Regions from separate parts of the Micromonospora sp. NPDC050397 genome, predicted to be linked through region 3. Evidence: riboswitches for the same ligand, from Rfam matches in the RefSeq annotation. Region 3 holds a riboswitch; each other region holds the start of a gene.
What was found. A riboswitch is a leader RNA that binds a small molecule or an ion and turns the genes downstream of it on or off. The one in region 3 is predicted to bind cobalamin.

Region 1 (3,201 bases), on a different contig from region 3:
CTGGCGCACGAACCGGCCGGCGGTCTCGGCGGCCCGGTACGCGGCGTCGAAGTCCTCCCCCCACAGGTCGGGCAGCTCGGGCACCTCGGCCGGGTCGAACAGCGACCACGTGCCGTCGGCCTCGACCCGCCGCATGAACTCGTCCGGGATCCAGTTCGCCAGGTTCAGGTTGTGCGTACGCCGCGCGTCCTCGCCGGTGTTGTCCCGCAGTTCGAGGAACTCCTCGATGTCCGGGTGCCACGGCTCCAGGTAGACGCAGGCCGCCCCCTTGCGCCGGCCGCCCTGATTGACCGCGGCGACGCTCGCGTCCAGCGTGCGCAGCCACGGCACGATACCGTTCGACAACCCGTTGGTGCCCCGGATCAACGCACCCCGCGAGCGCACCCGGGACCACGCGATCCCGATCCCGCCGGCGAACTTCGACAGCTTCGCCACCTGGGCGTACCGGTCGTAGATCGAGTCGAGTTCGTCGCGGGGCGAGTCGACCAGGAAGCAGGAGGACATCTGGGTGTGCGCGGTGCCGGAGTTGAACAGCGTCGGGGAACTCGGCAGGTACGCGAGCGTCGACATCAGCCGGTAGAACCCGATCGCCTCGCCGGGGGTGTGGGACAGGCCGCAGGCGACCCGCAGCAGCCAGTACTGCGGTGTCTCCACCACCAGCCGGCTGGTCGGGTGCCGCAGCAGGTACCGGTCGTGCACCGTACGCAGCCCGAAGTACTCGAACCGCAGGTCGGCCGTGGGGTCGACGGCGTCGTCGAGCTTGCGGGCGTTGACGGCGACAAAGCGCGCCGTCTGGTCGCCGACCAGTCCGAGTTCGTGGCCGAGTCGGATCGCCTGGCTGAACGACGCGATGCCCTGCCCGCGTACCTCCTTGTCGACGTAACCGGCCAGGAGCCGGGCCGCGAGTCGGGAGTACTGGGGCTCCTCGCCGATCATCTCGGCGGCGGTCTGGATCGACAACCGGTCCAGTTCGGCCGTTGTCGCCCCGTCGTAGAGGCCGCTGATCGTCCGGGTCGCGACCCGCAGCGGGTCGATGTCGTCCAGGTCGCCCGCCCAGCGTTCCACCGCCCGGACGATCTTGTTGACGTCGACCGGTTCGAACGCGCCGTTGCGCTTGCGTACCCGCATCTGGGTACGCCGCTGCCCCGGTGCGGACGTGTCGCCGTCCGTCGCCCGCTCGCCCGCAGCCAGCTCTGTGACCGTCACCTGTCGCTCCTCGTGCTCGTGTCGACGAGGTCCGGAACGCGCGCAGGCGGGCGGAGACGCACGCCCTGGCGTACGTCGCAGCCGTCGACCGTCCCACGCGGTCTCGGACCGCCGCGCGCGGTTGTCCGGCGCGGCGCGGCTGGCAGGTCTTCGGACTCGTGGGCGTGGCCACGGACCAGCCGTGACCCCCTACTGGCCGTCGCTTCCCAGGGCTTCCGGCCGGGCCGGTTGTCTCCCAGTGCTTCGTGACGGCGGTCGTTCCCACTTACCGCTGCGGGGCAGTCCCGGATTCGCGCCGGGTTCCCTCTTGCCTCGGCCGGGGTGGATGCCCGGCCGAACCAGTCGCGTCACGAACTATATATGGGGGAGGTCCGGTTGTTGAACACCACATGTCGTGCCGGCGTGTTGGCGTCGGAGAAGGTGATCCTGACGGTCGAGCCTTGTTGCACTATGTTGGCAACAGCGATTCTTATGCGAGAGGACGTACCGATGGCCGTGTACACCCTGCCCGACATGCCCTACGACTACGGCGCGCTCGAACCGGCGATGTCCGGGGAGATCCTGGAGTTGCACCACAGCAAGCACCACGCGGCGTACGTCAAGGGCGCCAACGACGGGCTCGACCGGCTCGCCGAGGCGAGGGAGAAGGGCGACTACAACACCCTGGTCGGGCTGGAGAAGACGTACGCGTTCAACCTCTCCGGTCACGTCCTGCACTCGATCTTCTGGAACAACCTGTCGCCGGACGGTGGCGACCGCCCGGAGGGCGAGTTGGCGGCGGCGATCGACGAGCACTTCGGCTCGTTCGAAGGTTTTGCCGGTCAGCTCTCGGCGGCGACAAAGGGTGTGCAGGGTTCGGGTTGGGGAGTGCTGGCGTGGGAGCCGCTGGGCCAGCGGTTGATCGTGGAGCAGGTCTACGACCATCACGGCAACGTTGGTCAGGGTTCGACCCCGGTGCTGGTGTTCGACGCGTGGGAGCACGCGTACTACCTGCAGTACCGCAACGTGCGTCCGGACTACGTGGACCGGCTGTGGAACCTGGTGAACTGGACCGACGTGACCAGCCGGTTCGACGCCGCCCGCGCCACCAAGCCCAAGATCTGAGCGTGGTGGACCACCCCACCCCGGCCGCCGCCGAGGCCGTGCAGCGGGCCGCCGGAGTTGTCGCGGCCCGGCACCGGGGCGACCTCGACGGCGCCGAGGCACTGCTCGCCGCGTTTCCCAGCGAGCAGGCCAAGACGCTCGGGTTCTACCTGCTCGCGGAGCTGGCTCTCGGCCTGGTCCGGGCGCAGAGCGGGCAGAGCATGGACGACCTGGTCCAGGAACTCTCCCTGCACCTGGCGACCGCGTCGGACCAGCCACCGCCCGCCCCGGACTGACCAGCCGGGCGACAACCGTTCCGCCGGGCTCGGCCCGGCGGAACGGTTGCTCCCCCGACGGTCAGAGCCGCGCCGCGAGTGCCACGGCGGTCTCCGGATAACGCGCGAGCAGCTCCGGCAACTCCGTCCCGAAGGGTGTGGCGGCCGGAGCCGCGGACGACCGCCAGCCGTCGTCGCAACCGAGCAGCCCGGCCACCGCGTCACAGGACTCCGGGTGCCCGGCCAGCAGTCGCGCCACCGGTCCGGTGTCGCCCGGGCCCGACCCGGCGGAGCCCGTACCGTCGGCGCCGGACCCGGCCGCCGGGCGACCGGCGCTCGCCGTGCCCGCCCCGGACCAGGGCGGCGTCCAGGCGTCGAGCGCCGCGAGCCCGGCCGGGAAGGTCCGGCCCGCCTCGCGGACGAGCCGGGGCACCTGGTCGCCGGCCTCCGCGCGCAGCGTGGTGATCAGGGTCGGCAGCCACGGCAGCAGCACCGGGTCGGGCAGCCGTCCGAACGCCTTCGACAGCACCTCCACCACAAACGGCGCCAGGGTCGGCACGGGTTCGAGCGCCTGGGCGAAGCCGATCAGGTACCGCGGGAAGGTGGGTATGACCAGCGGGTTCTCCAGCAGGCCGGT
Region 2 (3,201 bases), on a different contig from region 3:
TCGCGCAGCGCGAGGGCGATCTGGTTGGCGGTGTCTGCCAGGGGTTGGTCGGTCCGGACGAACGACCATGCCAGGATCGTCACCGGTCCGGTGAGCATGCCCTTCACCGGTCGACTGGTCAGCGACTGAGCGTAGGTGGACCAGCCGACGGTCATCGGGCCGCTCCGGGCCACGTCGCCGTAGACGATCGGCGGCCGTACGCACCGCGAGCCGTACGACTGCACCCAGCCGTTGGCCGTGGCGGCGAACCCGTCGAGCTGTTCGCCGAAGTACTGCACCATGTCGTTGCGCTCCGGCTCGCCGTGCACCAGCACGTCCAGCCCGAGTCGTTCCTGTAGCGCGATGACGTGCGCGACCTCGGCCCGCATCCGTTCCGTGTAGCCGGCGTCGTCGAGTCGTCCGGCCCGGTGCGCCGCACGGGCCCGACGCAGTTCCGGGGTCTGCGGGAAGGACCCGATGGTCGTGGTGGGCAGCGCCGGCAGGTTCAGCCGGGACCGCTGCGCGGCGGCGCGCTGCGGGTACGGCCCGCGACGTACGTGTTCGGGGCGGAGCGCGTCGAGCCGGGCGCGAACGGCGTTGTCCCGCCAGGCCGCCGGTGCGGCGGGCACGGGCGCGGGGAGCGCCGCGACGCCGTCGCGCAGGGCCCGGCCGAGGGCGACCACCTCGTCCACCTTCTGCCGGGCGAACGCGAGCCGGGCGCGTAGGTCGTGGTCGAGGTCGGGTTCGGCGGCCAGGTCGACCGGCACGTGCAGCAGCGAACACGACGTGGACACCGCGACGTGGTCGGCCAGGCCGGTCAGCGCGGCACCGGTCGCGGTGGCGGCGCGCAGGTCGGTACGCCAGACGTTGCGACCGTCGACCAGCCCGGCGACGATCGTCCTGCCCCGCAGCGGACCGGCGGCGGCGAGCCGGGCGAGGTCGCCGGGCCCGGCGACCAGGTCGATGCCGACCGCTTCTACCGGCGTGTCGAGCAGGGCCGGCAGCGCGTCGCCGAGTTCACCGAAGTAGGACGCGACAAAGAGCTCCGGCCGGTGCTCCGTCGCGCCGAGCCGGCGGTACGCCGCACGCAGCGCGTCGATCTCGTCCGGGGTGCGGTCGGCGACGTACCCGGGCTCGTCGAGTTGGACCCAGGCGACCCCGGCGTCGGCGAGGGTGCCGAGGAGGTCGGCGTAGACCGCGACGAGATCGTCGAGCCGGTCGAACGGCCGGAACCCCTCCGGGGCGTCCTCGGTGGACTTGGCCAGCAGGAGGAACGTCGCCGGGCCGACCAGCACCGGTCGGGTCGGGACACCGAGCGCCTCGGCCTCGGCGTGTTCGCGTACCGATTTGTCCGGGCGGGCGGTGAAGACGGTGTCCGGGCCGATCTCCGGCACCAGGTAGTGGTAGTTGGTGTCGAACCACTTCGTCAGCTCCAGGGCCGGCTCCCGCGCCGTCCCCCGGGCCATGGCGAAGTAGGTGTCCAGGTCGTCGAGGTCGAGGCGACGGAAGCGGTCCGGCACCGCGTCGACCAGGACGCAGGTGTCGAGCATCTGGTCGTAGTAGGAGAACGTGTTGGACGGGACGGCGCCCAGACCGGCGTCACGCAGGGTGCGCCAGACGTCGGCGCGCAGGCCGGCGGCGGTCCGCTCCAGGGTGGCCGCGTCGGTCCGGCCGCCCCAGTAGGACTCGACGGCCTGCTTGAGCTCCCGGTGCGGACCGATACGGGGATAGCCGAGCACGGTGCTCAGCCCGAACGGTGTGGTCACGAGACGGGTGTCCTTCCCTCGAGGTCGGCCGACGGCCACCCGGGAGGACACGGCAGGGCACGGTACGACGACCGGCCTCGCCCTGGCCCTCCCGAGGGGCCGACGGCGGCGCACGCGGACGCGTACGCGGTGCGGGCAGGTCTTCGGACTCGCGGGCGCGACCGGTGCGACCCGGTCTCCTACTGGCCGTCGCTTCCCAGACGCGTACGCGTCCAGTGCGTATGACGGCGGTCGTTCCCACTCACCGCTGCGGGGCAGTCCCGGTTTTGCACCGGGTTCCCTCTTACGACGCCCCGCCGCGAAGCGGGGCGAACCAGCACTGTCGGCCATCGTACGGCGTCCGGTCGGTTCGCCCCACCCGCCACGGGTACGTGTCAGAAGTCGTCGTCGAAGCTGACCGTGCCGCTCACCCCGACCTGGTACGCCGACACCCGGCGCTCGAAGAAGTTCGACAGCTCCTGTACGTCCTGCAACTCCATGAACGCGAACGGGTTCTTCGACCCGTACAGCGGGGCGATGTCGAGTTGGGCGAGCCGCCGGTCGGCGACGTGTTGGAGGTATTCGCGCATGTCCGGCAGGGAGAGCCCGGAGACGCCCTGTTCGAGCAGGTCCTCGGCGAACTGCACCTCGCACTCGACCGCCTCGGCGAGCATGTCGCGTACCTGCTGGCGCATCTCGTCGTCGAACAGGTCGGGTTCCTGCTGGCGGACCGTGTCGACGACGTCGAAGGCGAACGCCATGTGCATCGACTCGTCGCGGAACACCCAGTTGGTGCCGGAGGCGAGCCCGTGCAGCAGTCCCCGGGAGCGCAGGAAGTAGACGTACGCGAACGCGCCGTAGAAGAAGAGCCCCTCGATGCAGGCGGCGAAGCAGATCAGGTTGAGCAGGAACGCCCGCCGGTCGTCGCGGCTCCTCAGCTCCCGCAGCTCGAAGACCGAGTCGATCCAGCGGAAGCAGAACTCGGCCTTGCGGCGGATCGACGGGATGCTCTCGATCGCGTCGAAGGCGGCGAACCGTTCGGCCTCGTCCGGCACGTAGGTGTCGAGCAGGTTCAGGTAGAACTGGACGTGCACCGCCTCCTCGAACAGTTGCCGGGACAGGTAGAGCCGGCCCTCCGGGGAGTTCACGTGCTGGTAGAGGTTGAGCACCAGATTGTTGGCGACGATGGTGTCACCGGTGGCGAAGAAGGCGACCAGCCGGCTGACCAGGTGCCGTTCGGCCGGGGTGAGCCGGGTCAGGTCGGCCAGGTCGGAGTGCAGGTCCACCTCCTCGACGGTCCAGGTGTTCTTGATCGCGTCCCGGAACCGGTCGAAGAAGTGCGGGTAACGCATCGGTCGCAGGGTCAGGTCCATGCCGGGGTCGAGCAACATCCCGGTCTTTTCCGTACGGGTCATCGGGTCGCCTTACCTTCCGTTGGTGGCCGGGATCGGGTTACTGGCACGCGTCGCACGACTCG
Region 3 (3,201 bases):
GGCGGATCCGGTGCCGGGGACGCTCTCGTAGTAGTGACCGTGAAGGAGGTTCGCTGGTGCGACCAGGTACGCCACACCTTTGACCAGGTCCGGTATGGGGCCGCTCGGCGGTGGGCTCGTGGACGGCGACGTGCTCGGCGTCGCGCTGCTCGAAGGTGTCGGGCTGGCGGTGGGCGTCGGTTCCGGGTCGCTGGGGTCGTGCCGCAGCGTGGTCAGCGTGGCGCCGGCCAGAGCGGGCACGGCCAGCACCGTCGCGTAGGGGTCGGAGTCGACGGTGTTCTCGTCGCCACCGAACCCGCCGTCGTCACCCTGCCTGGCGATGAGCCAGTTCTGCGCCGAGGCCGCCGGGGTGGGCTGGGCGAGGACGAGCATTGCCTGCGCCGCGAGGGCGGTCGTCCCGGTGTCACCGCCCTGGGCGCCCAAGTAGGGTGGGAAGCTGCCGTCGGGCCGTTGCTGACCGAGCAGATACGTCTTCGCCTCGGCAACGGTGTCGACGGCGTCGGGGACGAGGGTCAGCGCCTGTACGACGGTCCCGGTGGTCGCGGGCTCCGACTCGCATGGCTCGCCCTGGCGGATCATTGCTCCGGAGAATCCGCCGTCGGTGCACTGCATCTGGCTCAGGCGGTCGACGGCGGCGGTCGGCACGGGGAGGTTGGCGCGGGCGAGGGTGAGGATGCCGAGTGCCTGTGCGCCGGGTGAGGCGGCGCCGTAGAAGTCCCCGGTGTCGGTGCAGTTGCCGTCGCCGCCCGGTGCCGGGCAGAGGTGGTCGGTCAGGGCGGTGAGCAGGTCGTGACCGCCGAACGCGGCCGGGTCACCGCCGGTGATCTCGGCGAGCAGGGCGAGGTTCGCCACAGCGCCGGAGTTTGGTGGTGAGCCGACCCCACCGGGATAGGCGTACTCGGCGGCCCTGCCGGCCAGGTAGTCGACGATCGCGGTCAGGGTGGGGTCGTGGCTCTCGGAAGCGGCGAGGGCGATGCCGACCTTCGCGGTGAGGGCGAAGTCGATGGTGCCCCAGGCCTCGTTGTAGATGTGATTACCGTCGACGAGCTGCTCCACCAGGTATTCGGCTCCCCGGGCCACCGCGACACCTGCGGGGGTGGAGGGTGTCGGTGACGGTGTCGAGCTGGCGCTCGGAGTGCCGGGTGTGGTCCGGCCGGGGTTCGTCGCCCGAACCGATGCGGGAGTGAACGTTGGTTGCCCCGTGGTGCCGCCGATGTCCGTGCCACCGAACACCCACGCCTCGACCTGTCCCGGCTGCGGCCGTTGGCTCAGCGCGCCGAGGGGGCTGTAGGTCCAGTGGTCCTGTCCGGCCGGGGCGAGCCAGTATGACCAGTACGCGGTGGGAAGTGGGGTGAGTTGGCAGGCTTCGTCGGCCGGTGTGGGGTATTCGGTACCGCTGTTGAATCCGGCGGTACCGATCCGGCAGATGAATCCAGGGCCGTCGTGGACGGTGCCGGTCGTGGTGAAACCGGCCTCGTGGAGCAGGTCCATTCCGGTGGTCGGGGTGGCATCGCAGCCGCGCACCACCGGTCCGTCCCAGTGGCCGAAGTCGACCGCGACGACCGCGCCGCTGCTGGCGGTGCACGCCTCGATCGGGTCGGCCACCGCCGGGACGGCGAGCGGGATCAGGGTGATCGCACCGGCGACCGCGACAGCGGAGGTGGCGGCGAGCAGTACGGTTGTGAGACGTCGCCGACCGGGAGCAGAGCGGGAAGGGGCGGCGGCCACGGCACTGTGGTAGTCAGCGCTGCGCATGACCGGGCCTCGGCTTCGGACGGTGGCAGGTGGTGCTCATGCGGCCTCCCCTGGGCGGTGGCCCGAACGCGGAAGCCGAGCACGCCTGGCCGAGCCAGGGAGCGCTGATCCCGCGCCGCGGACCTCGACGGCGCTTGTGCTGGTACGGATTCAGCGCAGGTATTCCGACTCGTCCACGACAGTGGACCTACGGTTGCGGGCCAGCGCCGGATTTTGACCGGCTTCCCCTGACTGCTGAACCAAGTGAAACGAGGTCATCTGACCACACCCCGTTACCGCAGTCAACGTTGGGGCGAATGTCCGATCAGGTGGGCACCGTCACTACTGACGGCAACCCGGCGAGTGCGCTAGCGTCGCCGCATCACCACGTGGGGGAACCCGGTGCGAATCCGGGGCTGACGCGCAACGGTAAGAAACGGTACCAACCGGTTCAAGCCCGAATGCCTACGTGGAGACGCACCACAGCGGATCCCGACCACGCGCAGCGGCCGGCGACCGCCTTGCCCGCGGCGCCGAACGGACACGCGGATCGGGGCGACTCGTCGGTTCCCGACCGAAGGAGTCCCACCCATGGACCGCACCGTCCCCGACCGAGCCGCAACCCGGCCGATCCGAACCCGCCGCACCGTCACCGCCGGGCTTGCCTGTGCGGCGATCGCCGTCCTGATCACCCCTACCACCGCCCATGCCACCTCCACCCCGGCACAGATCGCCACCTCGCGCACCAACGGCGTCGCCTACCTCAAGACGTTGCAGGCCGCCGACGGAAGCTTCGCCAGCAGCGGCCTGTCCAACGAGTGGGCCTTCAGCGCCTTCGCCGCCGCCGGTACGGCCGCCGTCGACATCGCCCCCGGAGACGACGTCACCAAGAACGCGCGGACGGTCTACCGCAACCAACTCTCCGCACCGTCCTGGCCCGGCGCCTCCCCGGTCGTCACCGACTACGAGCGAGCAGCGTTGAACGCGTACGCCGCCGGCATCGACCCGGCACGAGTATCGTCCGGTCAGAACCTGATCGCAAAGATCGCCTCCTACTGGCAGCCCAGCGCACCCGGTTACTACGGCCCACCCGCGAACTTCAACGGCACCGTCTTCGCCCTGCTCGCCCTCGCCGGCGGCAAGACCCAAGCCGGAGCGCCGCGGGTGCCGCAAAGCCTGCTCAACGCCTCGGTCACCGTCGTCCGCGCCAACCAGCACACCGACGGCGGCTGGAATTTCAGCCAGGCCGCCGGAAATCCGGCCCAACTCGCCGCGCCGAGTGACATCGACATGACCGGGGCGACCATGGCCGCGCTCTGCGCCAGCGGCGTCGCCAACACCGACAGCGCCGTCCAGGCCGGCAAGAACTTCCTCAAGAGCAAACTGATCAACGCCTCCGGCGCGTTCAACTCCATGTTCGGGGCCAACACCAACTCCAACGGCTGGGCCGTCTCCGGGCTCAACGCC
Region 4 (3,201 bases), on a different contig from region 3:
TCTGCTGGGTGGCGTGCGGGTCGGCGGCCCAGATGATGACGAACGAGGTGACGGCGGCGCAGAGTTGGCCGACCGCGACACCGGCGAGGATCATCCGGGTCGGTGCGAGCCGGCCGCCCCGGCTGGTCGCGGCGGCGATGACCAGGGCGAACGCCGCGAGCGCGCCGGTGAACGCGCCGCCGGTCAGGGACCAGACCGCCGACCCGAGTCCGGTGACGGTGACGGTGACCGCACCGAGGGACGCTCCGGAGGAGACGCCGAGCAGGTACGGGTCGGCGAGCGCGTTGCGGGTCAGGGTCTGCATCACCGCCCCGACGGCGGCGAGTCCGGCGCCGACGGTGGCGGCGAGCAGCACCCGGGGTAGGCGGATCTGCCAGACGATGTGGTCCCGCAGCAGCGGCACGTCGGAACGGAACACGCCCAGGTGGTCGCCGATCACCGCCCACACGGTGCCGAGGGAGAGGTCGGCCGGTCCGACGGTGACCGCGGCGCCGATCGAGAGCCCGAGCATGCCGGTCAACGCGACGACCAGTGCGGTGCCGCCCAGGACGCGCGCCCGGCCCGGCGCCGCCGTCGGCGCCGGGCGTGGAGTGGTCGTGGTGGTCAGCGCGTCACCCGGGCCGGCAGTGCGGTGAGTCCCTGGGCCAGGTGCTCGATGCCCAGGACGTTGCGGACCCCGGCGCTGGTTTCGGAGAACGGGATGACGACGAACCGTTTGTCCTTGACGGCCGGTAGGTCCCGCAGGGCGGCGTTGCCGGCGAGGAATTCCTGTTTGGCGGTGGCCCGGTCCCACTCGGCGTCGACGAGGACGATGACGTCCGGGTTGCGTTCGACGACCTTCTCCCAGCTCGTGTCGCCCCAGCTACCGGTGAGGTCGGTGAACTTGTTGGTCACCCCGACCGCCGACATGATGAGCTGCGGTGCCCCACAGCAGGCGCCGACGCTCGGCGCGTCGGTTCCGGCGTCCCACCAGAGCACCGAGATGTCCTTCGCGTCCCGGACGCCGGAGGCGGCCGAGGTGATCCGGGACTTCTGCGCGTCGATCAGCGCGGTCGCCCGTTCCGGCACTCCGAAGATCGCCGCTACGTCGCGGATCTCGCCGAACACGTGGTCGACGGTGAGCGGGGACGGGCGGGTCTCCTTCGGGCAGCCGGCCGGCGAGAGGTACGTGCCGACGCGCAGACCGGTGTAGGTGTCCCGTTCACCGACGCCCTCGTCGCTGAACGCGCTGGCGAACGAGGCGTAGACGAAGTCCGGGGCGGCCTCGATCAGCTTTTCCTTCGACGGGTACTCCTTGGCCAGCACCGGGATCTTCTGGTACGCGTCGGCGTACTCCGGCAGGATGGTGTCGTCGAGGTACGCGGTGCCGATCATCCGGTCCTGTAGACCCAGTGCCAGCATGATCTCCGTCGCGGCCTGGTTCAGCGTGACCACCCGCGACGGTGGCTGGGTGACCTGCACGGGCAGGCCGCAGTTGGTGAGCGTGACCGGTGCGGCCGACGCCGCCCCGGACGGGGTGTCCCCGGTTCCGGCGCAGCCGGCGACCAGCAATGTGAAGATCATCACGGCGGACAGTGGCGTGACAGCACGCCAGGACATACGGGGCCGCATCGCGCGCAGGCGCACAGGGACCACCTTCCAGCACCTCGTGGACGGGTCGGTACGTGTGCCGTGGCCGGTCTCCTGGCTGCCGGGAAACGCGTCTCCGGCCGGCCTTCCCAGGCTGGTGCCCAGTGACCTCGTACGACGAGGGCCGGAGACTTCCCGATCACAGTGGCGAGGGCCGCGCCGGTATCCCACCGGCTTCCCGAGCACCACGGCAGCGACAACATAGCGTCATCGGACAACGCGTGCCATATGACGAACACCATGTCCGTCGTCCCCGGCGCCCCGTCGCGGGCCGTACCGGAAGCGGTTGGCGACCGCCCGTGACCCGGTGGGGGCGTCCGTCTCGCGTACCGACGTCTGTTCGACCGTCACCCGTTCGGCCGGGGCCGCTGACCGTCGGCCGGCGACGTCCCGGCGAGCGGACCCGAGCCGGCCGACCGGCGCGCGAGCAGCAGGATGACCGCGAGGGCGGCCACCTCGGCCGCGGCGGTGGCGGTGGCGGCGCCGAGCGGCCCGAACCGTGGTACGCCGAACGTGACCGTGATGGTCAGGATCACCGCGAGCACGGCCATGGCCCTCGTCGCGCGGGCGAAGTCGCCGTCGCCGATCCAGTTGAACATCAGCGCCCGGCTGACCGCCAGGAACGGCAGCGCCAGCATGAACACGGCCAGCCAGGTGGCGGCCTCCCGGTGCGGCAGGGACAGCAGCGTACCGGTGAGCCAGGGCGCGAGCCCGGCGACCGCGATCGCCATCGGGACCGCGCAGACCAGTGCCATCGCCACCGAGAAGTGCGCCGGGTGCCTCGCGGATTCGAGACCCAACCGGTTGCGGGTACGCGCCACCATCGGCACCTGCAACGCCGACTGTACGACACCACCGATCGCCTGGTACGCGGTGACGAGCGCCCCGAAGCTGCCCATCACCGTGGGCGTCGCGACCAGCGACAGCACGAGGGTGGCGTACCGTGCCACGTACAGCTCGCCGAGGGCGAAGCCGAACAGGTGCCGGCTGGACCGGTATCCGGCGAAGGCGCGCCGCAGTGACAGCTCCCGGAACCGCGCGCGCCGCAGCGAACCGTCCCGACCGAGGACGAGTTCGCCGACGACGAGCTGGGCCAGCCCGGCGGTGGCGAGCGCGATCGTGAGCGGGACCCCGACCAGGACCATCACCAGCGAAGCGGCCTTGCTGCCGCACATCAGCACGGCGGTGGCCAGGAACCGCATCCGCCGGTTGAAGTCGGCGATCTGCAACTGTGCGACACCGTTGCCGAGCGCCACCACACCGGCCGCCACCAGCGCGGTGGCGCTGTATCCCCGGCCGGCGTAGAACTCGCCGATGACCAGCGCGCCGACGAGTACGGCGGGTACCACCACCAGGGCCCACTGGCTCCGTACGAGGGTGCGCTGTTCCTCGGTGCCGTTGAGGTACAGCAGGGCCGACCCGCCGCTGGCGCCGATGATGACAAACGCCAGCGCTGACGTCATCACCGTGTACGCCGCGATCTCGTCCGTCTGCCCGAACGACGCGCACAGTGCCAGGATCGCCGCGCTCAGCAGCCCGTTGGCGACAACGGCGCCGGCCGCGATCGCCGAG

Region 1: linked by a shared signal. The riboswitch ahead of ACI2K4_RS01065 (ribonucleoside-diphosphate reductase subunit alpha) and the one ahead of ACI2K4_RS29070 (prenyltransferase/squalene oxidase repeat-containing protein) in region 3 are both predicted to bind cobalamin.
Region 2: linked by a shared signal. The riboswitch ahead of metE (5-methyltetrahydropteroyltriglutamate--homocysteine S-methyltransferase) and the one ahead of ACI2K4_RS29070 (prenyltransferase/squalene oxidase repeat-containing protein) in region 3 are both predicted to bind cobalamin.
Region 4: linked by a shared signal. The riboswitch ahead of ACI2K4_RS25925 (ABC transporter substrate-binding protein) and the one ahead of ACI2K4_RS29070 (prenyltransferase/squalene oxidase repeat-containing protein) in region 3 are both predicted to bind cobalamin.

Annotation. Positions count from the first base shown of each region.
Region 1 covers NZ_JBJDPS010000001.1:274,592-277,792, forward strand. Annotated here, with positions in the region: gene ACI2K4_RS01065 (ribonucleoside-diphosphate reductase subunit alpha) at 1-1,191, opposite strand, end outside; cobalamin riboswitch at 1,330-1,564, opposite strand; gene ACI2K4_RS01070 (superoxide dismutase) at 1,696-2,310, shown strand; gene ACI2K4_RS01075 (superoxide dismutase) at 2,313-2,585, shown strand; gene ACI2K4_RS01080 (DUF5682 family protein) at 2,647-3,201, opposite strand, start outside.
Region 2 covers NZ_JBJDPS010000001.1:270,225-273,425, forward strand. Annotated here, with positions in the region: gene metE (5-methyltetrahydropteroyltriglutamate--homocysteine S-methyltransferase) at 1-1,745, opposite strand, end outside; cobalamin riboswitch at 1,862-2,078, opposite strand; gene ACI2K4_RS01060 (ribonucleotide-diphosphate reductase subunit beta) at 2,120-3,139, opposite strand; gene ACI2K4_RS01065 (ribonucleoside-diphosphate reductase subunit alpha) at 3,177-3,201, opposite strand, start outside.
Region 3 covers NZ_JBJDPS010000013.1:14,383-17,583, reverse strand. Annotated here, with positions in the region: gene ACI2K4_RS29070 (prenyltransferase/squalene oxidase repeat-containing protein) at 1-1,755, opposite strand, end outside; cobalamin riboswitch at 1,892-2,024, opposite strand; cobalamin riboswitch at 2,089-2,222, shown strand; gene ACI2K4_RS29065 (prenyltransferase/squalene oxidase repeat-containing protein) at 2,326-3,201, shown strand, end outside.
Region 4 covers NZ_JBJDPS010000009.1:183,009-186,209, reverse strand. Annotated here, with positions in the region: gene ACI2K4_RS25930 (FecCD family ABC transporter permease) at 1-511, opposite strand, end outside; gene ACI2K4_RS25925 (ABC transporter substrate-binding protein) at 604-1,563, opposite strand; cobalamin riboswitch at 1,656-1,834, opposite strand; gene ACI2K4_RS25920 (lipopolysaccharide biosynthesis protein) at 1,977-3,201, opposite strand, start outside.